Regions from separate parts of the Paenibacillus mobilis genome, predicted to be linked through region 2. Evidence: riboswitches for the same ligand, from Rfam matches in the RefSeq annotation. Region 2 holds a riboswitch; the other holds the start of a gene.

Region 1 (15,075 bases), on a different contig from region 2:
ATAGGGATTTCCTTAAGTTAATCTCTGTTTTATTTTCATGAAACTAAACTAATGAGGAGGGACTGCAATATGAAGCTGATTGTTGCGATTATTCAGGACAAAGACAGCAACCGTTTATCCGGAGCTTTGGTGAAGGCGAATTTTCGGGCGACCAAGCTTGCAAGTACCGGTGGATTTCTGCGTGCAGGGAACACAACGTTTATGATCGGGGTTGACGATAGTCAGGTCGAGACGGTGCTGGGCGTCATCCGGAGCAGTTGTAAGGTTAGAGAGCAGCTTGTAACGCCTGTAACGCCAATGAGCGGAACGACGGATTCGTATTTGCCGCTTCCTGTTGAGGTACAAGTAGGCGGAGCTACCGTATTTGTGCTCCCGGTCGACCGGTTTGAGCATTTCTAATAGGGCATTAAAGGGATAAAGACAAGGATCGGCAGGCGGGAAACAAATTCCGTTTGCCGGATGGCAGGCGGTTACGGGATCCGGAAGGTTCAAGTAGCCGTTTCTGCATGTTTAAAAATATTCGGTTAGAGATAGGCGGTAGGTCAGGTGAAAATCGAGCCGGGGTACAGACCCTTAACAAGCAATAGAGGATTGTCGGAGGTGGCGGCCAAACAGGTTGCTGCCAAAAGCTTCTCGGACGCCATGCATCAGCAAGGAGAGCAGGCTTCTCAGGAGGAGCTGAACCGCAAGCTTCAAGACATACAGCTTCAAGGAGACCGGCTGGCGCGCTCCATGACCGTACGTGAATTAAAAGCCTACCGGATGATGGTGAAAAGGTTCCTTGAGGAAACCGTTCGCCGCGGCGTCGGCATGAAGGAAACTAAAGGCTGGGACCGGCGGGGCCGGGGAAAACGCTACAAGCTGCTTGATGAAATTGATGCCAGCCTGCTCGGCATGGGTGAAGAGCTGCTGGAGTCGGAGCAGGGCAGACTGGAGCTTCTGCAAAAGATCGGAGAAATTCGCGGCCTGCTGATCAATCTTACTTTTTAGTTTTAAGTCATAAAACCGGCGGGGAATTTTCCAAGTCCAAGCGATATCATTTATGAAGCTTTTTTGTTAAGTCTTCTTTACGGATAAATTAAAGCTTACGGTAGAAAGTGTGAGTGCGATGTTATTTAAAGAAATCGCTGGCCAGGAGGGTCCCAAGAAGCTGCTGCAGAACGGCTTGAGACAAAACCGGATATCGCATGCTTACATTTTTAACGGACCTCCCGGAAGCGGACAGATGGAAATGGCGCTGGCTTTCGTACAGGCCTTGTTCTGCACCAACGGGACGGATGAAGCATGCGGGACCTGTCTCGAATGCCGTAAGCTGCTGCATGGGAACCATCCGGATCTGCAGATTGTCAGCCCGGACGGCGCTAATATCAAAATTGACCAGATTCGCGATTTGCAGCGGATCTTCTCCTACCGTTCCGAGAACGGCAATCCCAAGGCTTATATCATTGATCAAGCCGATAAAATGAATGTGCAGGCGGCCAACAGCCTGCTTAAGTTTCTGGAAGAGCCGCCTTCTCCGGCGGTGGCTATTTTGTTGTCCAGCAATGGCAAAGCCCTGCTTCCGACCATTCAGTCGAGAGCCCAATGGGTGTCCTTCTCGGCATTGGATCCGATGCTGATGCTGCAGAAGCTTAGCGATGAAGGCGTGCCGGATGCTATTGCCCGAAGTGTTGTGCATTTGGCGGCCGGATTGCCGGCCTGCCGGGAATTGGCAGGTCAGAATTGGTTTGCAGAAATTAGAAACGTAGTGTTACAATTAGGGAAGGAATCCGCAGGCAGAGGCGGATCTCCGCTGATAACCGCTCAGCAGAGCGTGTTTAAGGCCGGTTTGGGTGACCACCTGGAGATGATTTTTGATCTGTTCCACTTATGGTTCAAAGATATGATTCAGGCACAGGCGAACAGACACGATCGTATCGTTTTTATAGATGAATGGGAGTTTATCTCCAAGACAGCCGGAACCCGCAGCGCCGGAGCCTGGGTTTCCTGCATGGCATTTGCGGCGGAATCCAAGAAAAAGCTCCGGTACAATATGAATGGCCAGCTTTGTTTAGAGCAATTTTTATTGAATGTAGGACATGCGGTTCCGGCCTGGAACTGAAGAGACAAGCTATCTCCCAGAAGTTGAAGGTTTAGGAAAGCTCAGCTTTCCGCCATTTTTTTATGAACCATGTGCTGATATAAGGGGGTTAGTTTTTGTACACTGTAGTGGGTGTCCGCTTTAAGAAGGCGGGCAAAATATATTATTTCGACCCGCTTGATTTTCCCGTGGAGAAAGAGCAATGCGTGATCGTCGAAACGGCGCGCGGGGTCGAATATGGCAAAGTAGTCATTGGCAAGAAAGTCGTGGAAGAGTCGGATGTAGTGCTGCCGCTGAAGAAAGTCATCCGAATCGCCGATGAGTCGGACAGCAGTGTTGTGGAGGAGAATAAGGCCGCGGCCAAAAATGCCTTCTCCACATGTTTAAATAAAATCAAGGACCATGATTTGAAAATGAAGCTGGTGGACGTGGAATACACGTTTGACCGCAACAAGGTCATTTTCTATTTCACGGCCGACGGACGCGTCGATTTCCGGGAACTGGTAAAGGATCTGGCGAGCATTTTCCGGACCCGCATCGAGCTTCGGCAGATCGGCGTAAGGGATGAAGCGAAAATGCTGGGGGGCATCGGTCCTTGCGGACGTATCCTCTGCTGCTCCTCCTGGCTGGGCGATTTCGAACCCGTTTCGATCAAGATGGCGAAGGATCAAAGCTTGTCCCTGAACCCAACAAAAATTTCCGGATTGTGCGGAAGATTGATGTGCTGCTTGAAGTTTGAGCATGATAATTACGAAAGCGTCAAGGAAGAGCTGCCAAGCGTAGGTAAAATGGTGGTAACTTCTCTGGGGGACGGCAAGGTTGTCGGACTCAATACCGGTTCTCGTACCGTTCATGTTCAACTCTTTGAAATCGGCAAAGTGAAGGAACTTTCGCTCGATGACGTCGTCATCAAGTAAATACCATAGAGACTGACTCTGGGGTGGGAACTTGGAGAAAATAGATATTTTTGCACATTTACAGCAGATGGAATCGCAAATGGGTGAGGCTCAGACCGAGCTGGGGACGCTGAAGCTGGAGGTCAAAAAGCTGCTGGAAGAGAATCAGCGGCTGATGACGGAGAACGAACAGCTACGCAGGGTGCTGAAGCGTGAAGCCGGGGAACCGGGGGAAGCTCCCGCATCGGGCGAACAGGCTACGACCGTCAGCGAGGAAGAGCCCAAAACCGATGTGATCGGAGAAGGCCACGATAATCTGGCCCGACTTTATCATGAAGGTTTTCATATATGCAATGTGTATTACGGGCATTTGAGAACGGAAGGCGACTGTCTGTTCTGCCTGTCATTTTTGAATAAATAAAGGGCCGTAGGTGAGAACCTACGGTTTTTTTTAAGTATGGAATAAGGCAAGACAAGCCCCACTTTTGTGGGGTTATTTAATATAGTTTATTATAATAGAAGAAAGTGGTTTGCGGACCGAGCTGAAGCGTCATCTGAAAGGTGCGGAATAAGGGAAAGTGGGGCAGGTAACGTCGATTATGAACGAACGCGTCGAGATTTACGAGCAGGAACGAATCGATGATTTGATGAATCAGGGGCTTAGGCTGATCCAAAGTGATGAGGTGTTCAGCTTTTCCATGGATGCCGTGCTGCTTTCAAGGTTTGCCTCCCTGCCGAAAAAGGGAAGAATACTGGATATGTGTACCGGAAACGGGGTTATCCCCATTCTGTTGTCCGCCCGGACCGGGGGCCAGATTGAAGGGATTGAAATTCAGGAGCGGCTGGCGGATATGGCGCGGCGCAGTGTCAGGCTGAACGGTTTGGAGGAACGGGTAACTATTCGGACCGGGGATCTGAGGGAGCTTACCCGTGAAGTTGGAGCTAACGTCTATGACGTGATCACGATTAATCCGCCTTATATGCCTCTGCAGACCGGGGATCGGAAGCTGAATCCGCACCAGGCGATGGCGAGACATGAGCTGCATGGCGGCTTGGAGGAAATGATTGAGGCGGCGATGCGGCTTCTCCGGCCGGGCGGGAAGTTTTTTATGGTGCATAAACCTCAGCGGCTTGGGGAGATTATTTCCCTGCTGAGGCAGTACAAGCTGGAGCCCAAGGTTATCCGTTTTGTCCATCCGAAGCTGACGCAGGAAGCCAATATGGTTCTGATCGAGGCTTTACGCGGCGGGAAACCGGATATCCGGCTTAAACCGCCTTTGATTGTGTATGAACCGGATGGCAGGTATACGGATGAGTTAATGGAGATTTATTATGGAAACAGTGAGGGAGAAGCATGAAGGAAGGTTTGGAGATCGCGGTACAAAAAAGTTATGCTGATGAAAGCACGGGGGGAGCAGGAAAGCTGTATCTGGTAGCCACGCCAATCGGCAATTTGGAGGACATGACCTTCAGGGCAGTCCGGATTTTGCGGGAGGCGGATTTGATTGCGGCCGAGGATACCCGGCAAACCCGGAAGCTGCTGACGCATTTCGAAATTACGCCCAAGAAGCTGTATAGTTATCACGAGCATAATAAAGCGGCAAGCGGTCCGGAATTGGTTAGACTTATAATAGAAGGAAAAAATTTGGCACTCGTCAGCGATGCCGGTCTGCCGGCCATTTCCGACCCGGGCAGCGACTTGGTCAGCCTGGCGATCGAGCAGGGCATTGATGTCGTTCCGGTCCCCGGGGCCAATGCGGCATTGTCTGCGCTGATAGTGTCCGGCCTGTCCACGGAACGATTTCAGTTTATCGGTTTTTTGCCCCGGGACAAGAAGGGGCGGGAACGTTCAATAAACCGGTTTAAGGGTTACGAAGGAACCGTCTTGATGTATGAATCGCCGCACCGGGTTGTCAGAACGCTGCAGGATTTGCTCGAGCATCTGGGGAACCGGAAGATCGTGTTGGCCCGTGAGCTGACTAAACGTTATGAAGAGATGGCCCGCGGCACGATTGAAGCTTGTTTGGCCTGGCTGGAGGAGCATCCTCCCCTTGGCGAATACTGCCTGGTCATAGAAGGCATTCAGGCAGGAGAACTGGAGGAACAGCAGGGGTTCTGGTGGCAGGAGCTGACGATGGAGCAGCATGTTGCGCATTACGAGAAGGATGGGCTGTCCCGAAAAGAAGCTATGAAAAAAACCGCAGCCGACCGCGGCGTCTCCAAAAGAGATATTTATAATGCGTTGTTATAATCGGGAGAGACAAATACAGGGAATAATTAGAAGATGCATCAACAGATGGACAAAAAAAAGACCTTCACTTGGCCGGGTTCAAGCCAAGGAAGGTACAAGGAGATATGAAAAGGTTAGAATTAACAGTTTCAGTAAACCTATTATAACCTATAACTCTTAATTTGTCACAGGTGTAGGCATTTCGCTGAGGCATTCGTGACAAACAATTTTTCCTTTAAAGTAAGTAACGTTTTCTGCATTGCCGCAGAAGATACAAGCCGGCTCATATTTCTTAAGCATGATCCGTTCGCCGTCGACGTAAATTTCAAGGGCATCTTTCTCACCGATGCCAAGTGTGCGGCGCAGTTCAATAGGGATAACAACGCGTCCCAGTTCATCTACTTTTCTAACAATACCTGTTGATTTCATCATAACCGATGATTGCCCCTCTCGCTATCAATTTAAAATGTCATTATTCGACATGATTCTATCTTTTATGATAATTATAATACCAACCATTGCCATAATAGTCAACCTATTAATGGAAAATATGCGCCACAATTCCTTAAGTTATTTGGGCATGTCCGAGAAATACGCGTTGTATCAGGTTTTTTTGAATATTAGCCGATAATCTAAGGGAAGCGGGATAACCAATCTATAATTCTACATAATTCGACAAAATATGCGAAAATCCTGTTTCTTTTCGACACTAAAGGAGGTATTTATCGATGCGAAAACCGTTGGGTGAAGAAAAAGTGTTCAAAGATCCCGTACATAACTATATCCATGTGCAGGACGAACTGATTTGGGCGTTGATCAATACGCCGGAATTTCAGCGTTTGCGCCGGATCAGGCAGCTTGGGACCACGTTTCTGACGTTTCATGGGGCGGAGCACAGCCGCTTCTCCCATTCTCTTGGAGTTTACGAAATTACGCGGAGAATCATCTCGCAGTTTGAACGGAGCGGGTACAGCGACTGGCCCAAAGAGGAGCGGATGGTCGCATTGTGCGCGGCGCTGCTGCATGATTTGGGGCACGGACCTTTTTCCCATTCTATAGAGGAAGCTTTTGAAATGCACCACGAGGACTGGACCTGTAAAATCCTGCTCGGCGATACCGAAGTGAACCGGCTGCTGAAGCAGATTTCGGAAAATTTCCCGAATAAGGTGGCCGCAGTAATTAGAAAGGACTACGACAAACCGATTGTCGTGAACCTGGTCTCCAGCCCGCTCGACGCGGACCGAATGGACTACCTGCTGCGCGATGCCTATTTTACGGGCGTGAACTACGGGACCATCGACATTGACCGGATTTTGCGGATGCTTCGTCCTTTCCATGGCCGGGTGGTCGTGAAGGAATCGGGGATGCATGCGGTGGAGGATTATTTGATGTCCCGCTACCAGATGTATTGGCAGGTGTACTTCCATCCGGTAACGCGAAGCTCCGAAATCTTGCTGCGGCAAATTTTCCGCCGGGCGAAGGAGCTATGGGCCTCCGGATATTCATTCAAAATGATGCTTGATCCGCTGCCGGGCCTGTTTACCCGTGAACTGACGGTGGAGGAATACCTGCAGCTGGACGAAGCTTTGATCCAAACCGTATTTATGAAATGGCAGCAGGAAGAAGATGTGACCCTGAGAAATTTGTGTGAACGTTTCATGAATCGGAATCTGTATAAATATGTAGAAATTGAAAAAACGGACAGCGAGTCTATTGAAGAATTTAGACAAGCTTTCGAGGCTGCCGGCCTGGATCCGGTTTACGATCTGGAAATTGATTCCCCTGCGGATCTGCCTTACGACGTATTCCGGCCGGAGGATGGGCTTACGACCCATCAGATTCTGCTGCTGGACCGACAGGAAAGGCTGAAGGAAATTTCGGAGGTTTCCGATATCGTGCGCTCCATCAGCGGGATTCACAGAGGACGTTATCAGCTGTATTTCCCGCAGGATAAGCTGCTTCAGGCGAAGGACAAGCTGCCTGCGGCGATCCGGACTTTTTTTGACTTATAAGGAGGAAATTAGAGCATGTTATTTGATACTCATACGCACCTGGATGCGGAACAATTTGACGGGGACCGGGAGGAAACGATAGCGAGAGCTGTTGAACAAGGGGTCACTCGCATGGTAAATGTCGGATTTAATAGGGAAACGATCCCAACGACGATGAAGCTTGCCGAAACGTATGATTTTATTTATGCGGCCGTAGGTTGGCACCCGGTAGATGCGATTACAATGCAGGACGGGGACCTGGATTGGATTGCGGAGCTTTGCCGGCACGAGAAGGTGGTTGCCATCGGCGAAATCGGTCTGGACTACCACTGGGATACGTCCCCGAAAGACGTGCAGCATAAGGTTTTCCGCCGCCAGATCGGCTTGGCCAGAGAGTTGAAAATGCCTATCGTGATCCACAATCGCGACGCCCATGAAGATGTGGTCAAAATTTTACGCGAGGAAAAAGCAAGCGAGGTTGGAGGCATCATGCACTCCTTCTCGGGTAGCTGGGAAACCGCCAAAATTTGTCTGAATATGGGATTTCATCTGTCTTTCGGCGGACCGATTACGTTCAAAAACGCGAGACAGCCTAAAGAGGTACTGGTTCAGGTTCCGGATGACCGTTTGCTGCTCGAAACGGATGCTCCATACCTCACTCCACACCCTTTCCGGGGCAAAAGAAACGAGTCCGGTTACGTCAAATTGGTGGCGGAAGCGGCAGCTGAACTTAAAGGGATAACTCTGGAAGAAATTTCAAGGCTGACAACCCGAAATGCGCTGGAACGATTTGGTATTTGCTGAAAACAGGAGTAAAAAGAACGAAAAAACGAGCATTCGGGACATATTAAAGAATTTTAATCAATAATTCGCTGATTATTACAGATTTTTAACCATTTATTTTTAAATACGTGGTTGATTACTCCTTTACAACCGGTATCCAAAAAGGATAGAATCTTTTCAGTAATCGATTTGCGTAATTGGCTGACGCCGTTACGTCACTTCGATTCTTTGGTTCCATGAACCAGTCTCGCTGAATCTCCGAATGGAGAACGGGGGAACCGATGCAGCTGTCTGCCGGGCATGGTTGTTTACATAAGCCGCAGCTGATTGCATTTGATTTCTTTACGTGAGTCTATGGGGTGAATTTGAGATCATCCGCCATGAGCGGGTGAATCGAGATAGGACGTCTCTCATTCGTCCGAACCCGACAGCTAACCCCGTAAGCGTCTATGAGAGAGGCAACCTCGTGCATCCTATAGCATCCAAGACAGTAACGGAAGCCACGGAAGAGTTCCTCTAACTCTTTTTGCGGCTTTTTTTGTTTTGAATAAAATGCGATAGGGTCATCATATTGTGATCTATACGGCGCAATGGATGAGTCCGGGGCAGACTGGGGAAGGATGCGGAATGCGCGCTTTCCGGCGTATTTCGTACAAAAATCGGTAAATAGTCGCGTCATATACATTTTATATCGACCTAGGACGGCGGGGCTATGGAGGAGGACTGAAGAAGTGGGCTTTTTAAGAACTAACGAAACCCATGAATCACGATCATCCAGTATGTCTTACGTTTTGCGGTGGAGTTATCAAAATGCTCGTCAAATTGCAATCTATGCCATACTTGCTGTTGCGGTTACATCTGTTTTTCTGGCTTATCTTTACACCCAGGGCAAGAAAAACGTGCAGCTGATGATTGACGGCAAGGCAGTAGCCGTAGAAACCCGGCAGGACAATGTGGAAGGTTTGCTGAACGAGCAGGAAGTAGACATTCAGACACAAGACAAAATTACGCCGGCGCTAAGCAGTACGCTGAAGGACGGCGACCAGGTGGTTATCGACCGTGCCGCTCCCGTGACTTTGATTGCGGACGGATCGAGCAGCCAGAAATATACGACAGCAGACACCGTAAAAAGCGCTTTGCTCGAGTCGGGGATTTCCGTCTCCGAGCAGGATAAGGTTTATCCGGAGCTGAATGCGGAAGTGACGCCGAACATGAAAATTCATGTAGTGCGCGTCAACAAGGTGATGGTGAAGATGCCTCAGACGGTGCCCTACACGGTAGTGAAGACTTCGGATCCAAACCTGCTGAAGGGCAAAACGAAGACCATTCAACACGGCAGCAACGGCCAGGTCGTTCATACGATCGAGAAGGTTTTCCAGGACGGGGAAATGATCTCCAAGCGCTGGGTCGGCAAGACGGTAGCCAAACCGGCAACCGTTCAGGTCATCGCGGTAGGCACAAAGAAAGAAGAGCCTAAAACGGAGGTGCTTGCGGCCAGCATTACACGCAAAGCCAATACGGTTTCCGTCAGCGGCACCAATTCGGTCACGAAGAACGGCGTAAGCTTTAAATATAAAAAAGTGCTTAAAAATGTATCTATGACCGCTTATTCTTCGGAAGAAGCCGGCATTGGAACCAAGACAGCATCCGGTACTCGCGTTATGGAAGGCAGAACCATCGCCGTAGATAAAAACATAATTCCATTGGGCTGGTGGGTATACATCGAAGGTTTGGGTTTCCGCCGCGCGGAAGATACGGGCGGAGCGATCAAAGGCAACAAAATCGACGTTTATTACGACACCATTAAAGCGGCAAACAACTTCGGCCGCAAAACGGGCCGCACGGTTTACGTGATCGGGCCTGTCAAACCTGAACTGAACTGATTCGTTTACTTTAGCTTGGGAATTCGCTATTATATTGTTGACTATAGAGTATACAGAGAAGAGGAGAATTCCTCTTCTTTTTGTTTGGAATAAAAACGTCAGCTAAAGAAGAAGCTCATGGAAAGAAGGCGCCGGGAAATGATTAAGGAAGTCATTGTCGTGGAGGGTAAAGACGATACAGTGGCGATTAAAAGAGCCGTTGAAGCGGATACGATCGAAACCGGGGGATCGGCCATCGGGCCTGTCGTGCTGCGCAAGATAGCGCTGGCTCAAGAGCGGCGGGGAGTCATTATCCTGACCGATCCCGATCATGCCGGGGAACGGATCCGCAAAATCGTGGCCGCCAAGGTTCCCGGCTGCAAGCACGCTTTTTTGACCGAGTCGGCCGCCACCAAGAAAGGCGATATCGGCGTCGAGAACGCCTCTCCGGAGGCTATCCGGGAAGCGCTGGCCCGGGTGCGCAGCGAAGTCCCTGAGGAGCAGCCCCAGATCGACTGGGAGGACCTGATGACCGCAGGGCTCATCGTCCATCCAAGAGCGTCGGACCGACGCCGGTTTATGGGCGAGGTGCTGGGCATCGGCTATTGCAACGGCAAGCAATTTCACAAACGTTTGGCGGTGTTCAGAATCAGCCGCGAGGAATTCGCGGATGCGCTGCGCCAATTGGAGGATAAAGGAGTTTAGTGGACATGAACAGGAGAGAAGAGGTCTCTACGCCCAGACGGACGAAGGAGATCATTCAGAAATACGGTTTTCAGTTTAAAAAGAGCCTCGGTCAGAACTTCCTGATCGATCAGAATATTCTCGGCAAAATCGTGGGGGCCGCCGGTTTGGACGCGTCCAAAGGAGCGCTGGAGATCGGTCCCGGCATCGGTGCTTTGACCGAGAAGCTTGCGGACGCCGCAGGCAAAGTTGTAGCCGTGGAGATCGATCAGCGGCTTCTGCCGATTCTCGGCGACGTGCTGCAGCCTTTTTCGCATGTTAAGGTGGTGCATGGCGATGTACTGAAGCTGGATCTGCAGCAGCTGTTCCAGGAGGAATTTAAGGACGTATCCGGAGTCAGCGTAGTCGCCAACCTGCCTTATTACGTGACGACGCCGATCCTGATGAAGCTGCTGGAGGAACGTCTGCCGCTGGAGAACATCGTGGTCATGATTCAGAAGGAGGTCGCTGAACGGATGGCGGCATCGCCGGGAGGCAAGGACTACGGCAGCCTCAGCATCGCCGTTCAGTATTTCAGCGAACCCGAGCTGGTTTGCGTTGTGCCGCATACCGTCTTTATTCCGCAGCCTAATGTCGATTCCGCGGTAATCCGCTTAAAAGTAAGGCAGGAACGGCCGGTTGAAGTTACGGATGAAGCTTTCTTTTTTAACGTGGTACAGGCCTCCTTCTCCCAGCGCCGCAAAACGATCGCCAACAACCTGAAAAGCCGCTTCTTTGCCAAAGGGGACCGGACCGAGCTGGAGCGCCTGCTGGATCTGGCCGACATCGAGCCCGTCCGCCGGGCGGAGACCCTCAGCCTGGAGGAATTTGCGCGGCTTGCGAATGTTTTCTACGAGGCGGGTCTGCGCTAAAAAGGAACCAATATCCTCAGACGCCCATACCATGGGAGAAGAGGTGATCGACTTGACGAATATAGGAGACCTGGTGGTCCGCCAATCCTACGGCCGGGATTTGACTTTCCGTGTCGAGGCTTTGGAGCGCAACCGGGCAATCATTAAAGGAACCGAATTCCGTTTGCTGGCCGACGCTCCCGTATATGACCTGGTTCCCGTGACCAGCGATGTCCCGACCGGAAAAGCCAAGGAAGCCCGCATTAAAGCGGCGGAAGGACTGCAGAAGCTGCAGCATGACCGCAAGTCGCTTGAGGAACAAAACCGGGCTTTGTTAGGGATAGAAAGGTCCGTCCTGCCAAGCGACTATTCCGCACAGTCTTATTTTGAAGTGCCTGGCATGGTGCTTCATTTGGACGGGGATCCGCTTTATTTAAAGAAGAGTATGGACTTGTACGAGAAGCTTCGCGTACCGGCTCAAGGCCACTATGTGAACGAAAAATCCATGGCCGACGCTTTATACCGCCTTCTGCCGAATGTAAGGCCCGATATCGTGGTTATTACCGGTCATGACGGCGTGCTCAAGAGCAGGCTTAACAATGACCTGTACAGCTTGTCCAGCTACAAAAATTCCCGCAGCTTCGTTGACGCTATTCAGGTGGCCCGTCAGTACGAGCGCAATTTTGATGCGCTGACGATCGTGGCCGGGGCCTGCCAGTCGCATTTTGAGGCTTTGCTGCAGGCCGGGGCCAATTTTGCCAGCTCCCCCGGGCGTATTTTGATTCATGCGCTGGATCCAGTCTACATTGCGGCTAAAGCGGCGTTTACCTCTGTTCGCGGGACCATTAACATCACGGATGTGCTGAAGCATACGATCAGCGGCATTCAGGGTGTCGGCGGTATCGAGACCCGCGGCAGCTACCGGATCGGGTTGCCGAAATTTCAGGATCTGAGCAAGTTGAACGTGGTACCGTCGGTAATGTAGGCATACAAAAACCCAGGCAAATAAACAAACATCAGTTCCCAGAAGGAACCGGCTGTTCAGCCGGTTCTTTTTATTGTTTTGCCAAAAATGCGGTGTTCAAAAAAAACTCTAATTTTCTTTGCATTACTTTCAATTTTCACGAAAATAACCGTTGACACTAAAGTTTTATCCCTGATATAATATAAAATTTGACTTTTAATATAGGTGGTGTTATAATAGGTTAGGAAAGAGGTGGTTACAGGTATGGCTAAAAATGCTTTATCTGATATCAAACACAGTCTTGATGCTTACGTAGGCCAGAAGATTACGCTTCGTGCGAACGGTGGCCGTCGCAAGACGGTGGAGCGCACAGGCATCCTGGAAGAAACCTACCCTTCTGTATTCATCGTTAAGCTGGATGAGGAGCAAGAGACTTCTAAAAGAGTGTCTTATAGTTATGCCGACGTCCTGACGGAAACCGTTGAGGTGACCCTGTTCCGGGATGGAAGCGAACCACAGATTTTTTCCTGAGACAGCATGAGATAACTTGCGGCGGCCCTGGAGGTCGCCTTTTTTCTGCCCCGAAAGGGGTATACATAGCCAAGGCCAGGGATTCCCGCGCATAGGACCCCCTCGGTCAAGCGAATACTGGTATCGTCCCTATAATCCATTATGGTCAGGAGGAAAAACGTCATGTCACGAAGAAGACGCAGCGTCATGTCCGAAAACCTGAAGGTCGAGCTTGCCAAGGAGCTGGGGTTTTACGATACGGTCCAGCAAGAGGGCTGGGGCGGCATTAAAGCCAAGGATGCGGGCAATATGGTGAAGAGAGCCATCGAGCTTGCCGAAAAAGCGGCCTCCGAACGCAAATAAGGATGAAAGGCAAGGTCTCCGGTCCTGTCCGGGGACTTTTCCTTTTTTGGCGTCAATAGACCTCCATCTGTTTGGAAAGAGGGGCAAATTGCCGTTCTCGAGCGTTCGTGTTTCCTTAGTTGGGAGAGAGGCCCACTTTCTGCTAAAATGGGGAAAAGAGGCAGGCATTCGCTTGTCAAAAGAATGGACTTTCCGCTTCCATTTCCCTATAATATGTTAAGTTGTTTAGTTGGACAGACTAAAGGTGGGTGAACGCCTTGAAAATTTACGAGAAGGCACCGGCTAAAATTAATTTGATGCTGGATGTATTACATAAAAGACCGGATGGGTACCATGAGGTTGAGATGGTCATGACGATGGTGGATCTGGCGGACCGGCTGGAAATGAGCGCGTTGCCGCGGGATACCATTATTATTTCTAGTCAGGCCGGGTATATTCCGTTAGATGAAAAAAATCTCGCTTTTCAGGCTGCGCGCCTGATCAAAGAGCGTTATAACGTCCGCAGCGGCGTTTATATTCATTTGGATAAACATATCCCGGTGGCCGCAGGGCTGGCCGGGGGAAGCAGCGATGCGGCGGCTACACTACGCGGCCTGAATCGGCTTTGGAACCTCGGCATCGGCGCCGAGGAGCTGCAGGAGCTTGGAGCCGAGCTGGGCTCCGACGTGCCCTTCTGCGTGACGGGCGGCACGGCCCTGGCTACAGGCCGGGGCGAAGTGCTTACGCAGCTCGAAAATCCGCCCCAGTGCTGGGTGATCCTGGCCAAGCTGCCGATCAACGTGTCGACGGCCGAGGTCTACGGCAAATTTCGGGTGGACCGGGTGAAGCAGCATCCTTCAGCCCAAGAGATGATTCAAGCCATTAACCGTCAATCCTTTGGCGACGTTTGCCGTCAGCTGGGCAATGTATTGGAGGATGTGACCTTTCAGCTTCATCCGGAAGTGCAGCAGCTGAAAGAAACGATGAAGCGGCTTGGCGCCGACGGGGTGCTTATGTCCGGAAGCGGTCCGACCGTTTTTGGGCTTGTTTCCAAAGAGGCGAAAGTGGCCCGCATTTATAACGGACTGCGGGGATTTTGCAAAGAAGTTTATGCCGTGCGGCTCCTAACTTAATGCCACAAACCCAAAATCCGGAATTTTATTTGATAAACACGTACAAAAATGATATTCTTTCTATAAAATATTCGGATTTTTAGCGAGGGGTTTTCGTGAAGAAGTTAAAAAGAAGCGCGCGTTTGGTGGAGATGACGGAATATTTGCTGGCCCGGCCGCATCAGTTGATTCCGCTCACGACTTTTGCCGACCAGTACGGGGCAGCCAAATCTTCGATCAGCGAAGACTTGGCCATTATCAAGGAAGTCTTTGAGGACGACGGCATGGGGGAATTGCAGACGCTTGCAGGAGCGGCGGGCGGCGTAAAGTTCATACCCAAGGTTGGCCGGAGCCAGGCACAGGCTTTTATCGACCAGTTATGTGAAAAGTTATCCGAACCGGACCGTATTTTGCCGGGGGAATATTTATATATGTCCGACCTCCTCGGTCTTCCCGGACTGATGAACGAGGCGGGTAAACTATTTGCCACCGTGTTTGGCAACCGTGAAATCGACGTCATCATGACGGTGGAAACCAAAGGCATTCCTCTGGCTTATGCTACGGGGGCACAGCTCAACCTGCCAGTTGTCTTGGTCAGACGGGACCATCAGGTGACGGAGGGTTCGGCGGTAAGCATCAATTATGTATCCGGTTCCCATAAGAGCCTGCATACGATGACTTTGTCGAGAAGGGCGCTGAAGGAAAAATCCCGGGTGCTCATCGTGGACGAT
Region 2 (15,075 bases):
TCAGCAGCAGACACAGACGATGAATGACCAGCATGTCGATATTATGTTGTCCGAGCTTGACCGGATCAATTTGATCGTCAGCGAGTTTCTGATTTTGGCCAAGCCGCAGGCTAATATTTTTCAGGACAGGGATATTCGGTACGTGCTTGGTGACGTCATTTCCCTGCTGGACAGCCAAGCGCATTTATATGGCATTGAATTTGTTTCCGATTTTGCGAAAGAACCGATTTATGTATACTGCGAAGAGAACCAGCTGAAACAGGTGTTTATCAATATATTGAAAAATGCGATGGAAGCGATGCCCCGCGGAGGCGGGATCGGGCTGAAGATCATTAAGGAAAACAATCAGGCTTTGGTCGGCATTATCGACGAAGGCGAAGGCATCCCGTTAGAGCGGCTTGAGAAGCTGGGGGAGCCATTCTATACAAGCAAAGAGAAAGGGACCGGTCTGGGGCTGATGATCAGTCAGCGTATTATTGAAGCCCACAAGGGCACGATCAGCATTAACAGCATGGTCGGCTGGGGAACGATGGTGACCATTACTTTGCCGGTCGTTCATCGGGATACGGAAAATGAAGAGACCGATGAGGAAACGGGCGGCCGAGAGGATCAGGAGGAAGAGAAGTTTGCGGATTAATAAATTTATAAGCGAAACCGGGTTCTGCTCCCGCCGGGAAGCGGATAAGCTGATTGAGGCCGGGAAGGTAACGATTAACGGTGAGGTTGCCCTGCTCGGGAGCCAGGCGGAAGAAGGCGATGACGTGAGGGTCAACGGCCAACCCCTGATTTCCAAACCGGTAGAAAGCGTATATATTGCGCTTAATAAACCCGTTGGTATTACAAGTACAACCGAGCAGCATATCAAGGGAAACATTGTAGATTTTGTCGGTCATGAGCAGCGCATTTTTCCGATCGGGCGGTTGGATAAAGATTCGGAAGGTCTGATTCTGATGACCAGCGACGGGGATATCGTCAACAAAATTCTCCGGGCCGAAGGCAAACATGAAAAGGAATATATCGTGACGGTCGACAAGCCGGTTACGCCAAGATTTCTGCAGGCGATGTCGGAAGGCGTGAAGATTTTGGGCGAAATGACGCTGCCTTGCAAGGTTACCCGAATTTCGGAAAGAGTGTTCCGGATTATTTTGACCGAAGGGAAAAATCGTCAGATCCGCCGGATGTGCTCCGCACTTGGTTACAACGTCAGGAAGCTGCAGCGCATTCGGATCATGAATATCCATCTGGGCAGCCTGAGGACCGGTGAATGGCGGGACCTCACGCCGCAGGAGAAGCAGGAGCTCGGCGCCCAGTTGAATTACAGGCTCCTTTAAGGCTGCTGCAAAGACGTAAGGGACGACTCTCTACGTTACGTAGTTATGCTATCGAATAAAAAAAGCAAAGCCCGGGATATCCCGGGCTTTTATTGTCTATGCTTGTAAGGTATTTCCCCTTATTTTAAGGGTTGATCGTGATCTGGCCGTTCGGATCTTGATATTTGCGGATAATCGAAATTTCAACCCGCCGGTTTTTCGAACGCCCGGCCTCCGTATTATTATCAGCCACCGGATGGTATTCGCCATAACCGATCGGACTGAACATTTTCGGATTCAATTTGTTGTTCAGCAGCAGGATCTCCATAAAGTTCCTTGCCCGGGCAAAGCTCAGGTCCCAGTTCGAAGTAAACTCGTCATTATCGATCGGCACGTTGTCCGTATGACCCGAGACCAGGATTTCATAGTCCGGAAACTTCTGAAGCATGCCGGAAATCGCTTTGGCCAACACGCGGGCCTCCGGTTTAACGGCGGCGCTGCCGGACGGGAACAGGGCGTTGTCGCTGATCGTGATCACAAGCTGCGACTGGTTCAGCTTGGTATTCAGCTGGGTAGTTAACCCGCTTTGCTTGATGTACTGATCAAGCTGCTTTTTCAGCTTCTCCAGATCCTCTTGCTCTTGCTTCATCAGCTCGTTCCGTTTCTGAAGCTGCGACATGCTCTGCGTGCTTTGCGCGGTAGGAGCCGGGGTGCTGTTATTTTTGTTGTCTTTCTCTTTGTCCGGTGTATTTTTGGTGGTGCCGTTAATGGTGCTTTGATCAAGCACGCCAACCCCGCCGTTAAAGGCGTTATTAAACGCCTCGCTTAATTCATCAAACTTTTTGGCATCGATAGTGCTCATGCCGTACAGAACGATAAAAAGGGCCAGCAGCAGGGTCATCAAGTCGGAGTAGGGGAGCAGCCAGCTTTCGTCGTTATGCTCCTCGTGGTGCTCATGTTTTTTATTCTTTTTGCTCACCGCTGTCCGCCTCCTTATCCTGAAGTTTCGCGCGTTCGGCCGGTGTCAGGAATACGGACAGTTTTTGCTGAATAGCTATGGTAGATACCCCGGATTGGATGGAAAGCAAACCTTCCACCATCATCAGGCGGATCTCCATTTCACTTTTGGACATCCGTTTTAATTTATTGGAGATCGGGTGCCAGAGGACATAACCGGTAAAAATACCGAGCAAGGTGGCGATAAAAGCGGCTGCAATCGCATGGGACAGCTTATCTATGTCGCTCATATCGGCAAGGGCCGCAATTAATCCGACTACAGCGCCGAGTACGCCGAGCGTAGGCGCGTACATGCCGGCCTGGGAAAAGATAAGCGCTCCGGAACGGTGGCGTTCCTCGGTCGCTGCGATATCTTCCGCCAGAACGTCGCTTACAAACTCCTGGTCATTGCCGTCTATAATCATGCGCATACCGCTGCGCAGGAAGTCGTCGTTAATTTCTTCAACTTTGGTTTCCAGTGCCAGCAAACCTTCACGGCGGGTAATGGATGCCCACTCCGTAAACATGGTGATGATTTCGGTTTTGCTGAGCATCTTGTTGGGGAAGAACAAAACCTTGAACAGTTTGGGGAGTCGCTTCATTTCGGACATTGGGAACGCAACAAACAGGGAAGCGGCGGTCCCTACAATGATAATGACATAAGCTGCGGGGTTATTGACCAGGGCGACTACGGGAGCGCCTTTCAGGATCATCCCGCCGATCAGGGCGGCCAGGCCCAGCACAATACCTACTATAGTTGAAATTTCCATTCATACACCTCATCCATGAGAATTGAATCCTTTCCATTTTCCGGCATCCTTCCGGAAAGTGAAGCACGAAACGGCTTATCTCTTTTATCGACAGATTTCTATTATTTTTTAAGGCATATTTTCAGGTATAATGAAGGGTATCCTGAAGTTGGAATATGCGTAGAAAGGGGCTTTGGCAATGGGCGTTAAGCATGGAAGAGACTATGCCTTGATTTTGGCGGATTTAACGGAGGCCATGGCGGCTGTTCCCGATAGTTATATTTTTTTCGAAATGGAGCCCGCGGATTGGGAGCGTCTGCCTGAGGAGGATCGCCGGGAAGTGTGGGAAGCGCTTGCGGAGGATCTGTTTTACGGACTTGGCGAAGAGCCTGTAATTTCCGTGGGAAGCGCAGTGGTGATGTACGATCCGGCCGTTCACCGGATTAACGTATTGATCGGCGAGGAGGAATTGACCTCCATTTCCCTTATTTAAACGGGAGCCGGCTAAAGCAGCAGACGGCGAAAAGTGTCGAATTATGGCTTTTCCTGCTGCCAGATGATAAAATAGTGGGATGCGGAAAGGTCTTTTCGTTAAGTCATAGCGTGACCTTTTAAGTTGGGAGGTATAAAACAATGCCATTTTCACCTGAAGAGGTTGAAGCGCATTTGGAAAAGCTGGAAGGCTGGGAACTGGAAGAGGGGCGCTGGATCGTCCGCAAATTCAATTTCTCCAGCTACATGCAGGGAATTGCTTTTGTAGCGGAAGTAGCCGCGATTTCAGAGGCTTTCGAGCATCATCCTTTTATTACGATAGACTACAAAGTCGTTACGCTCCGTCTGACTTCCTGGGAGGAAGGCGGCATTACGGGCGTGGATATTAAAGAAGCGCAGCAGTATAACGAAGCGTTTGACAAGATGCGCAGCGCAGATTGACCTTTAAGTCATGGAGCCGATAAGTTGTTTCCACCTGCAGGCGTTATGAAAAAAAGAGAAGTGCACCTTAGCCGGCTCGGCAGGGTGCACTTTTTATTTTAGCCCGGTTCAAGCCAAGCCAGGCTAGGCGCAGCTGAAGATTCCGCCGCAGCTCAAGCCCGATTTTGCCCGTCCGGTTGGTAGACCATGCAATAAAAAGGCTTCATTCCGGTAGGCGTTTGCCGTTCGTATAAATCCGTAATGGTAAAACCTGCCTTCTGATAGGCGCGGATCGCCCGATTGTTCCAGGTCAGTACTTCCAGGTCAATTTCATTGTCCGGCTTGCGGCGGAGCGCCTCCTGAACGATAGCCGCGACAAAAGCGCCGCCCCGTCCATGTCCGCAAAGCTCCGGTTTCATGCCGATGCCGAGCCGGGTAACGCCCTCCATCGGAAAAAACTGCGCAAACCCGCAAAGCGAACCCTGCTCGTCCAGCAGGGACACGTATTGCGTGCGCCGGATCGCCGGATCGCCGAACTCGACCTCAAGTCCCTTCATCTGCTCCCAGGGGAGCCAGCCGTATATATTGTATGGAGGTTCATAACACCAGGTACAAATCTCGGCCCCATGAGCCTCTTCCATCGGAACCACTTGAAAGGAATAGGTCTTCTCAGGCAAGCCAATCCCTCCTTAATCAGGATATTGGGTTTATGCAGCACAAGTCTAATGTACCCGAGAGCGGAAGCTTTGGCAAAAATTTTGGAAAAAAGCCCCGGAGACCGTTTAAACGTCGTAACACCGGGTAAATAAAAATCATATGGGAAACCTTTCCTTCCCATAAACCTCTGCATGGCCGGCTTAAAAAATATCGCAGGTTTAAGTCCGGAAGGTGGAACCTTTGGCTTGCTTGCCTCGTTTATAGGTAAGGAAAACAAAAAAAGCCGCAAGCGATTCCGGCAAGAATCGTGCGGCCAAGAGGAACAACATGCAGGATTCCTTCGCCTGGCAGGGCGGAGGGTCCTAAAGATTAACAGCAAACGTTTTATAAGAATATTGACTCAAAATGCGTTTGGCTCCAACATAACGGTTGGCATAATAGCTGTTGCTGAGCTTATCCACGCGAACACCCTTTGAAGAAGAGGCATGAGCGAAGGTTCCGCTGCCCATGTAAATCCCTACATGGGAGACGCCGTTGCCGAGCGTATTAAAGAAGACAAGATCGCCGGCTTTTAATTGGGCTTTGGCAACCGCAGTACCTTGTTTGTACTGAGCGGCCGATTGGCGGGCAAGAGTTACGCCCATTTTCTGAAATACGAACTTCGTAAATCCGGAGCAGTCAAATGCGCCGTTGCCGGTAGCTCCCATTTTGTAAGGGGTACCGTATACCGAGCTAACAACCGAGCTCAGTGTCGATGCGGATGCAGTGCTTGTACCTAATGTTCCGGCGGACAGAAGAATGGCTAAACCCACTGCCGCAGCTGTTAATGTCTTTCTCAAGATGTCAAACTCCTTCCAAGGCCTGCGAGGTTAGCTTGAGGATTCGGTCGAAGGTTCCCTATGACTCTCTGATAGCGGAGTCAATTCACCCATAACTGGTTCCCCCGTTTCCCAGGTGCGGGGAATTCGGCTGTTGTTTGTTGTGGCACCTGACAATGCGTTACGGATGAAGAGGACTTAAAAGAAGACTTCATGGATTTAGTAAGGCTTCATAAGACTCGTCCATCACTTGCGACTGACAACAATAATTACAAATTTGTTACTAATGCATGGGTAATTGTAACAAATTGAGGGCAAAGAAGCAAGGCGTGTCCGCACTTTATCCGGGAATTCTTCCAAATTCGTCTTTTAGACCTAATAGAATGACGGTATTTGGGACTCGGCTCCGGCGGCGGGGCTCCAACCTGAGTGCAGGGTTTCTAAATAAAAAAAACCTTTAAACCATTCCGGCCGGAATGATTTAAAGGTCAGGCCTGGTGACGTTCTTATTCCACGTTGTCGTTGTCTGCGGAATCGTCCGCGGCAACCGACTGGTAAACGTCACTGCTCATGATGCGTTTGGCTCCAACGTAGCGGTTGACATAATAGCTTTCACTTAATTTGCTGATGGTCACGCCTTTAGAAGAGGACGCATGAGCAAATTTGCCGTCTCCTACGTAAACCCCTACGTGGGAAACGCCGCTGCCGCTAGTGTTGAAGAACACCAGATCGCCTGGAATGAGATCGCTTTTCTCTACCGCTTTACCCATTTTGTATTGGGAGCCGGATTGGTGAGGAAGCGTGATGCCGAGCTTTGCAAACACATATCTTGTGAAACCGGAGCAATCAAAACCGTTGGTTGTTGTTCCTCCGGATTTATAAGGTGTGCCCAAAGCTCCGTCCACCGCTTTATCCAGTTGGGTATCGGCCGCAAAAACGCTCGTACCCACGGTGAACATTAATGCAAAACTTACTGCTGCTGCTGCCAACTTCTTCTTCAAACTGTGTGTACCCCTTCCAACGCCTACGAGGTTAGCTTAAGGATTCGGTAGAAGGTTTCCCCTATGGCCCCTCCGTTGCGAGACCAATTCACCCAAAGTGGTTCCCCCGTTCCCCTGATGCCTGGGATTAGGCTTATTCTTTATGGCATCTGAAGCTACTTATTCGACATCTTTTTCATAAGTCCTGCTAAGTCATTAAAAAAGAATTACAAAGTTGTTACTTGTTTGGTTGAAGCCATTGTATCAGCAAAAGGTACTATTTGGCAATGCGTATTTTTGAAAAAAGAGTGCCCGGACAGGCACCAAAAAGCCCGAGCCTGTTGGCCCGGGCCTTGCGCGGCGCCGATCCGGCGCTTATATTTTTTTTATTGGCCTTGTAGAAAAGAATTTATTTTTCAGACCCTTCCTTCCACAGGTGGAATTGCGAGGCGGTCTGCCAGATTCCTAAAATGCTGCTGATCAGCGGATAGGATTGGTGCAGGATCAGGCCCAGGATTCCGGTCCATATCCAGGAACCGGCGGTAAACAGGCCGCACAGCAGCAGGCTGAGCCCGCCCAGCAGCACGGAGATGCCGATGACTTGAATCAGCCGTCTTGCGCACCAGAACAGGGAGGTAAACACGCCGGAGCCGGAGAGCCAGCCGAGCAGCGCGTATTCCAGGAACCTTTTCACAAGGAAAAACCAGACTCCCCAACCGCCCAGGGCACCTGCGGTAACCAACAGCGTATGGTGGTCGCCGTTCAGCAGCAGCGTGGAACGGTCATATAGGCGGGGAAGCAGCCAATAAGCCGGAAGCAGGGTGAGAACCAGCTCGGCCAAATATAAGAGGCCGACGGGCTTCCAGCGCTTGCGGATGCCTTCAAAGAACAGCCAGCCCGCCCCGTCGCGATCCTTTTCTTCCAGCAGTCCATGATAAATACCGGCGCGGATCAGGGGGGTAAACAGAAGGCGGATCAACATCATGCCGGCGAGCAGCCCGCCGTAAAGGCGCAGCTCGCTGCTGCCCGCCAGGCCCATTTGGCCTTCCACCACGAACAGCAGGCGGCTCAGCTCGCCGGGACCGGAATCCGGATATCTCTGCAGAACCGGCATAATGGCGGAATGAATGATTTTATAGAGGAATACGCTCCAAAGCAGCCGGTACAGAAAAAGAAGGATGGCAATGGGCAACTGCTTGGACGCGCTCGTCCAGCCTTTTCGGATATAGGTCATCGCTTCATTCACCTCACCATGACAGCAGTCCAAGCAGAGAGTCCACAAGCTTGGCGATGCTCAGATTCCATCTGAACCCGACGACCGGATCCACTTCGGCTTTTAAATAGTTGTTGATATGTTTGTTCTCAAGCAGGAGCGTATAGGCGGGGTCGATCATCACCCAGGCGAGCGGCTCCTTGTAGTCCACCTTAAATTCGGCAATAGGCACCTTGCCGTCCCATTCCTTGCGGACCTCGTGGCCGTCAGTGAAGGTAAAGAGCACCGGCACCGGTGTAGTGGACGCTCCGCGGCGGCTTACGGCAACCGTAGCTTCATAAACGGTTTCCCCGTTCTGCTCTTTACGGTCGGTCGTGATGTGGTCTACGGCGTAGTCGACCATCTTTCCGTCATACACATAGGAATCGAAGTAATCGCTCCAGGATTTCCCGGTTACCTGCTCAAGCACACGCTGGAAGTCCGCGGTCGTAGGATGCTTGAAGCGGTATTTCAGCGCATAGGTTTTCATGACCTTGTTCATCTGCTTGGTGCCGATCTGCCGCTCAATGTCCAGCAGCACCAGCTTGCCCCGCGTATAGACGTTAAGCGCATAATTCCGGGAAGAACCGTATTTCCATGCCTCTTGATCCAAGGATAGAGGGCGGGTAATCATGGCGGACTGGATCGTCAGATTGGGATTGATGCCGAATTCCTTTTCCATTACTTTGTCTTCGGCGTAGGAGGTGAAGGCTTCGTCGAGCCAAGGCTCTTCAAATTCATTGCTGGCGATCATCCCGTAAAAATACTGGTGCCCGATTTCATGGACCACGGTCCTCTCCAGATCGTAACCCGGGGAATCGTCAGTTGCTCCGAACGCGGTAATGAGCGTCGGGTATTCCATGCCGCCCGCTCCGTTTCCGTCAGCCGGAGGCACCACGATGGAAAGCGTGGAGTAAGGGTATGGCCCGTAAGACTTGCTGTAGGAGGCGAGCGCCGCTTTGGCCGCATAGAAATAGCGGTCCTTCAAGTCTTTGTGAGCCGGGTCCAGATACAGCTTAATGCGTACGCCGGGCACACTGTCCGAAGCAAAGGGCTCCTCCGCGTAAATGAAATCCGGCGAGGCGGCCCAGGCGAAATCATGTACGTCGTCGGCATAGAATTGATAGGTTTTCCTAGCATTTTTGACTGCTGCCGACTTGGTGGGAAACCCGGTGGCAGCCACGATATAGTTCTGCGGCACGTTGATCTTCACGCTGTAGATGCCGAAATCGGAATAGAATTCGGAATTGCCGTGGTATTCGTGAAGGTTCCAGCCTTCCTGCGTTCTGCCCCGCGTGCCCGCCGGCTCATAAACGCTCATCTTCGGAAACCATTGTCCGGCCATAACGAAATCGCCGGCTGTGCCCATCCGAGCAAAAACCTTGGGCAGCTTCACTTCAAACCCGATTTTCAGCGTCAGGGTTTCCCCGCCCTGAACTGCTTGCGGCAGACGGACTTTCACGAGGGTCTTGTCCTTTGCGTTGCCGTCGTCAGGCTGCACATATTGGAGGCGGTGGAGCAGGGAAATGCCATCCGTGGTACGAATTTCGGTCATGGTGATCGATCCCCATCCGTTCTGGGGCATGGAGTCTCCCCGAAGAACGCCGCCCGATTCCCTCATAAAAGTAGTGTCCGGAGAGGAGAAGGCATTTGCGTACAGATGCAGGTAAACCTCGTTCACTGGTTTTTTGCCGGGATGCGTCCAGCTAAGCGTTTCGGTACCGGTTAAGGTGCCGGTTTGTTCGTCCAGCTTTACGTCGATATGGTACTCCGACACCCTGTCGCTGAGCACCTCGGCGCTGGGCTGCTGTACGCTCTCTTTGACGGGGGTGGCGCCCGGTTCCGTTAGAGAGGGCTTGGCCTGACCGGGAGCAAGAGAAGTCGCAATAGAAGCTGGATCGCCCGGGCGCAGCTTGGTTAATCCCCAAAACGACCCCCCCAGCAGGAGCAGGGCGGCCGCCAAGAGCATGATGGTTTTGGTCCGTTTCCTTGGTGCAAACATAGATTGATACCTCCCGTTGACAAGCATCTACAGCATGTATATGTTTGCATTTGAAAGATTATTAGCTAAAATAAAATTAATGTACAAGGTGTGAATGGAAGCGCCTTTAACCTTGGAGGGAATTATGGATAATACGCCGAACGCGGGAAAGAAACCGCTGAGTTTGAATATTATAAGCAGCAATGAGAAGACCAAACATAAAGGATTCGGAGCGGGGTCCATCGATTTGAACAACGTATCTCCGGTCATCATCGACGGCGGGGAAGCCAAGATCGATATCGGGGCGATGCACGCGAAGAGCAAGGTAGAACGGGGCATCAAGTTTTCGCCGAACCGGGAGGATGTGCCGAACGGCCGCCAGGTATGGGTGGTTTGGGTCGCGGTTGATCAGACCGAGGAAGGAAAGTGCTACGGCGGAGCCACGGCCTGTGAGATGCTCATCGATGCGGAAGCCAAACGCGGCTGGAAAATCCTCGCCGAACACGTCAACAAGCTCGACTACGCGCTGAAGCGCAAAGTGATGCTGGACGATTTGGGCAGCGAAGAGAAAGCGGCGCTGAAGCAGCTGCTTGTAAGCCATAACGAGGAATGGTGGGAACGGACGCCTGAGGCGTTTAAAGCGGCTTTGAACTAAATGCTTTCAACTAATATAATGAACGGAAAAAGAAAAGGGGAAACCTCTCGTCAAGCGATGACGTAAGGTTTCCCCTTTATTTTTGTATGTCTTAATCCATCCACCACCGCTTTAAATCTTGCCACCAGGAATGGCTTTGTTCCTTGACGGCTTCGGGAGCAGGTTCGGATTTAGCCGGCGGCGCCGTGCCTGTGCAGGTTTCCTTTGGCTCCGTGCCGGAGATGAACACTTCCAGCTCCTTGGTGCCGCAGCTTACATCGGCCAGCTTGCCGGTGGCGGTATCGATATAAGCGCTCACCACGCCTTCCGGCACGGGGAACATTTTGGGCGGCACCTTCTCCAGCGCCTTCTCCGTGAAGGTGGCGAAGATCGGTGCCGCTTTGCGCGAGGCCGCCGTGCCGAGCGTTTTGCCTTTGTCGTAGCCGACCCAGACGGCGGTGGAGAGCTCCGGCGTGAAGCCGACCAGCCAGGCATCGGTGCTGGTCGTGCCCGTTTTGCCCGCCACCGGGCGCTTCATCAGCGCGGAGACGCGGCTGCCGGTGCCGCCGGTATCGAAGACGCCCTCCATGATGTGCGTCAGCACATAAGCGGCGGCGGGATCCACCACCTGCACCGGCTGCGCCCCGGGCGCTTCGTAGAGCACGCTGCCGAAGGAGTCCGTCACCTTTAGGACGGCAACGGGTTTGACGCTGCGGCCCTGGTTGCCGATGACGGCGAAAGCCGACGCCATTTCGAACGGGCTGACCGGCGAGGTGCCGAGCGCAAGCGAAGGTACGGCCTGAAGCTTGCTGGTAATGCCCATTTTCCGGGCCATGTCGATGACGTTGTCCGCGCCGACCGTCAGGATCGTGTTGACGGCGTAAATATTGTCCGAAGCGGCGATCGCCCGTTTCATATCGATTTCGCCGAGGTATTTTTCACCGAAGTTCTTGGGGCTGTACGTTTTCCTGTTGTCATCGTAATGAAACAGAGTAGGCTCGCTGTTAAACTGGCTGGCCACCGTCATTTTCTTGGAAGCCAGCGCCGTTAAATACATGATCGGCTTAAAGGACGAACCCGGCTGCCTGGTGGTCGCGAAAACGTGGTTGTATTGGCTCTGCAAATAGTTGGTGCCGCCAACCAGCGCTTTCACGTAGCCGTTGCGGGGATCGATGGAAACCAAAGCGGCCTCCAGCTCGGCGTCATTGCCGACGCCTGTTTTTACGGCTGCTTCCGCTGCGGCCTGTGCATCGGTATCCAGCGTGGTGTATACCTTTAACCCGCCGTGCTCCAGCAGCTCTTCGCTGATCCCCAAATTGTTCACCAGCACGCTGCGCACATAATCCCGGAAAAAGGGGGCCTTGTCATCCGTCGTCCGCATCGACGGGGACTGGAATTGCAGCAATTGGGCGTAGGCCTGGTCGGCCTGCTGGCGCGTGATCGCCCCGGTTTCTACCATCGTGCCGAGCACGGTTTTCTGGCGGTCCTTGGCATTTTTCATATGATTAAACGGTGAATAATAAGTTGGCCCTTTCGGGATGCCGGCCAGCATGGCGCTTTCGGCCAGCGTCAAATCCTTGGCGGGCTTGCCGAAATACGTTTTGGCCGCGGCTTCGATGCCGTAGGCTCCGTGACCGTAATAGATCTGATTCAGATACATCTGCAAAATATCCGGTTTGCTGTATTTCATCTCCAGCTGGGCGGTATATAAAGCTTCCTTGGCCTTGCGGGTCCAGGTCCGCTCATGGGTCAGATACAGGTTGCGGGCAAGCTGCTGCGTCAGCGTGCTGGCGCCCTGCACTTTGTCCAGATGCTCGAGGTTGACGAGAACGGCGCGGGCCATGCCTTTGAAATCAAAGCCGATATGCTCGTAGAAATGCCGGTCCTCGACAGCCAGCGTAGCCTGAATCAAGGAAGGAGCAATCTGGTCCAGTTTGACGTTTTCCTGGTTTTTCTCCGCGGGGGAGAAGACGGCCGCGGCTTCGCCCTTGGCGTCGAGCATTACCGAGTTCTGATCCGAATCGATCGGCGGGAGCGGAGACTGGTATAAATATACAAGCAGAATGGCCAAAGCGGCAGCGGCAAGCACGCCGGAGGCAAGGGTGAGCTTGAACAGCATTTTTAGGCGTTTGGCTTTCGGCTTGCGCTGGTTCCTCGATAATCGCTGCAAATGAATAACCTCCTGTCGGATGAGCATAATCGTTAAAGTCGCAGCAGCAGGAGCTGCCTTTTCCGGAAAATAAGGGAATCCGGCGGCTGTAATGCTTATTATTGGGAAAGTTTAGGGGCGATATTCATGTTTGGGGAAAGCGTTTGGGTATAGTCAAATGCATCATTAAAATGCTTCATTAAAAACCTGACGGGTAATGATATCAAATAGGAAGCGATTCCAGTCGTGTTAAGCTGGATGAAATACGAGCGGAGGTGTTTACACATGTTACCGACCAAACGTCGACTAAGCTCTTTAATGAAATTGGCGGCCTGTGCGGCCTTGACGTTAGGAATTTCCACGGCAGGGGTAAGCGCGTCCATACCCGTAACGCTTTCGGGAGCGGCCAGTCCCGTTTGCGGCAGCGGGGATCACGGATTGCTGGGCGGGTTGAAGGAAAAACATACCGGTCCCGGCGCAGATCCGTTGCACTTTACCGACATTGATTTTCTAAGCGATACGACCGGCCGGGCAGCCGGCAACGGCTTTCTGATCGGCACCTCGGACGGGGGCTGTCATTGGCAGGAAATCTATACGGGATCGTGGGATTTCATGCAGATTGATTTTCCGGATAACGTAAAAGGATGGGCGCTGGCTACCACGCCGAACGGCCGCACTAATTACCTGGTATCAACAACGGATGGGGGTGCTCACTGGAAACGGATAGACAGCACAAAGGAGCATTTTAATCAAATTAAAGCGGTGGCGGGCACTTTATACGGTTTTACCTCTAATGGCATCTATAAATCGGAAGACGGGGCAAAGAGCTGGAAAAAGGTCAAAACCCCGCCGAATACGCGGGCCGGTTCCTTTGAGGACGCTGCAGGGAAGACGGGATACGTGCTGACCGTCGTTCCCGGCGGAGGTTATAAAGTGATGAGAACCACAAATAGCGGCGACAGCTGGCGTTCCGTACTCTCTATTCCTTCCCGCTCCGCCATCGGCGGAGATTTGTACAGCAAGGACGGGCAGGTATGGGCACTCGTTTACGGCGAATCGGGCATGTCCCAGGTTTCGTACAGCGTTTATGCCAGCGCGAACAAAGGCACGAACTGGACGCGCGTGATCGGGCAAAACACCGCAGGCGGAGGTCCCGCACCAGGCACAGGGAAAGCGCTGGCCGCTAAAGGGCCTGCCTCTCCGGGCGGCCATCCCGGCAATATGGCGCTGATCGGCGCTAGCACGGCTTACCTGGCCGGCGGTTCGCCTGCCGGGGGAGTTGTAGGCGTCGGCCGTTCTTATGACGGCGGACAAAGCTGGACCAATGTGCCGGCGACCCTGAAAGGGTACGACGCCCGCATTTCCTTCCCGTCGCAGAAGACCGGCTGGCTGACGGTGACGAGCGCGACGGAAACAGCCGTTTATGTAACGCATGACGGCGGCGCCAGCTGGAATAAGAAGTTTGAAATTCCGAATGCCGTTTCCTGAAGGACATAAGGGTCAATGGAATGAACCAAAGGGCTTCCGCAGAGCGGGGCTCTTTTTTTCGATTAACGAAGAGGGACGAATCGGGTATAATCAATATTTGACGCCGGTTCCAACGTCTTAAGAACGGAGACTTTGGATAAGGTTATATGGTAGAGTATGATAAAGAGATTATAGAAATGGGGACTGAAAGCAATGCCAGGCAGCCAGGCTGTGGTCATTACCCTGACAAGCTTTGACGGAACGGACAGAACAGTGCAGCGGATGCGCGGCGAACTGGTGCAGGGCGCGGCGGGCAGCTATCTCCGTTATGAAGAGCCGGAGCCCGGCCCGAAGGGCGGCAAAACCCGGACGACCGTCCGCATCAGCGGCGGCGAGCTTAAAGTGCTGCGCCATGGCGAAATCGAATCGCAGCAAACGTTTAGCGCCGGACAAAAACTTCCCGGCTTCTACCGCTCCCCTTTTACGACGTTTAACCTTTCGACGGATACGAAATCCGTGGAGATCAGGCTGAACGGCTCCATGGGGACCTTGGACTGGGTTTACGATTTATATGTCTATGAGGAACTGGCAGGCCGGTTCACCATTAGTTTGCAAATACAGGAGGAAGTCTGAACATGTCAACCCAAAATCCTTTAGAGCAGATCAACCAGGCGGTCAAAACGGCCATCGTCGATGCCATCACGGCGGCCGGCCTGGCTTCCGCTGAAGAAATCCCGGCGATTACCCTCGAAGTGCCGAAGGATAAAGCGCATGGAGACCTGGCGACTAACGCCGCCATGCAGCTTACCAAAATCGCCAAAAAGAATCCGCGCCAGATCGCGGAAGAAATTCTGAAGCATCTGGATTACGCCAAAGCTTCCATCGAGAAGGCGGAAATCGCCGGACCGGGGTTCATTAATTTTACGCTGGGCAAAAGTTATCTTTATCCGGTAATCGGCAAGGTTTATGCGGAAGGAGAAAACTATGGGCGGATTCAGCTCGGCAACGGGCAGAAGGTCCAGATTGAGTTCGTCAGCGCGAACCCTACAGGCAGCCTGCATTTGGGACATGCCCGCGGCGCTGCCGTTGGCGACGCCTTGTGCAACGTGCTCGATTTTGCCGGGTATGACGTGACCCGCGAATATTACATCAACGATGCGGGCAACCAGA

Evidence for each region. A riboswitch is a leader RNA that binds a small molecule or an ion and turns the genes downstream of it on or off. The one in region 2 is predicted to bind cyclic di-AMP.
Region 1: it holds a riboswitch for cyclic di-AMP, as region 2 does, so the genes downstream of both, AC3ZPD_RS22325 (resuscitation-promoting factor) here and AC3ZPD_RS22520 (C40 family peptidase) in region 2, are expected to answer to the same signal.

Annotation. Positions count from the first base shown of each region.
Region 1 covers NZ_JBZCMS010000019.1:42,839-57,913, reverse strand. Annotated here, with positions in the region: gene darA (cyclic di-AMP receptor DarA) at 70-399, shown strand; gene AC3ZPD_RS22370 (YaaR family protein) at 547-990, shown strand; gene holB (DNA polymerase III subunit delta') at 1,109-2,101, shown strand; gene AC3ZPD_RS22360 (PSP1 domain-containing protein) at 2,197-2,997, shown strand; gene yabA (DNA replication initiation control protein YabA) at 3,029-3,397, shown strand; gene AC3ZPD_RS22350 (tRNA1(Val) (adenine(37)-N6)-methyltransferase) at 3,576-4,334, shown strand; gene rsmI (16S rRNA (cytidine(1402)-2'-O)-methyltransferase) at 4,343-5,227, shown strand; gene AC3ZPD_RS22340 (AbrB/MazE/SpoVT family DNA-binding domain-containing protein) at 5,384-5,638, opposite strand; gene AC3ZPD_RS22335 (HD domain-containing protein) at 5,935-7,218, shown strand; gene AC3ZPD_RS22330 (TatD family hydrolase) at 7,234-8,001, shown strand; cyclic di-AMP (ydaO/yuaA leader) riboswitch at 8,219-8,441, shown strand; gene AC3ZPD_RS22325 (resuscitation-promoting factor) at 8,712-9,863, shown strand; gene rnmV (ribonuclease M5) at 10,002-10,547, shown strand; gene rsmA (16S rRNA (adenine(1518)-N(6)/adenine(1519)-N(6))-dimethyltransferase RsmA) at 10,553-11,437, shown strand; gene yabG (sporulation peptidase YabG) at 11,490-12,401, shown strand; gene veg (biofilm formation stimulator Veg) at 12,645-12,911, shown strand; gene AC3ZPD_RS22300 (small, acid-soluble spore protein, alpha/beta type) at 13,074-13,253, shown strand; gene ispE (4-(cytidine 5'-diphospho)-2-C-methyl-D-erythritol kinase) at 13,511-14,365, shown strand; gene purR (pur operon repressor) at 14,461-15,075, shown strand, end outside.
Region 2 covers NZ_JBZCMS010000020.1:17,028-32,102, reverse strand. Annotated here, with positions in the region: gene AC3ZPD_RS22560 (ATP-binding protein) at 1-637, shown strand, start outside; gene rluF (23S rRNA pseudouridine(2604) synthase RluF) at 627-1,331, shown strand; gene motB (flagellar motor protein MotB) at 1,456-2,289, opposite strand; gene motA (flagellar motor stator protein MotA) at 2,273-3,076, opposite strand; gene AC3ZPD_RS22540 (hypothetical protein) at 3,255-3,548, shown strand; gene AC3ZPD_RS22535 (4a-hydroxytetrahydrobiopterin dehydratase) at 3,689-3,988, shown strand; gene AC3ZPD_RS22530 (GNAT family N-acetyltransferase) at 4,141-4,608, opposite strand; gene AC3ZPD_RS22525 (C40 family peptidase) at 4,987-5,463, opposite strand; cyclic di-AMP (ydaO/yuaA leader) riboswitch at 5,468-5,605, opposite strand; gene AC3ZPD_RS22520 (C40 family peptidase) at 5,949-6,443, opposite strand; cyclic di-AMP (ydaO/yuaA leader) riboswitch at 6,449-6,587, opposite strand; gene AC3ZPD_RS22515 (hypothetical protein) at 6,832-7,656, opposite strand; gene AC3ZPD_RS22510 (M1 family metallopeptidase) at 7,670-9,676, opposite strand; gene AC3ZPD_RS22505 (YwhD family protein) at 9,801-10,310, shown strand; gene AC3ZPD_RS22500 (transglycosylase domain-containing protein) at 10,402-12,486, opposite strand; gene AC3ZPD_RS22495 (WD40/YVTN/BNR-like repeat-containing protein) at 12,724-13,926, shown strand; gene AC3ZPD_RS22490 (YwiB family protein) at 14,119-14,538, shown strand; gene argS (arginine--tRNA ligase) at 14,541-15,075, shown strand, end outside.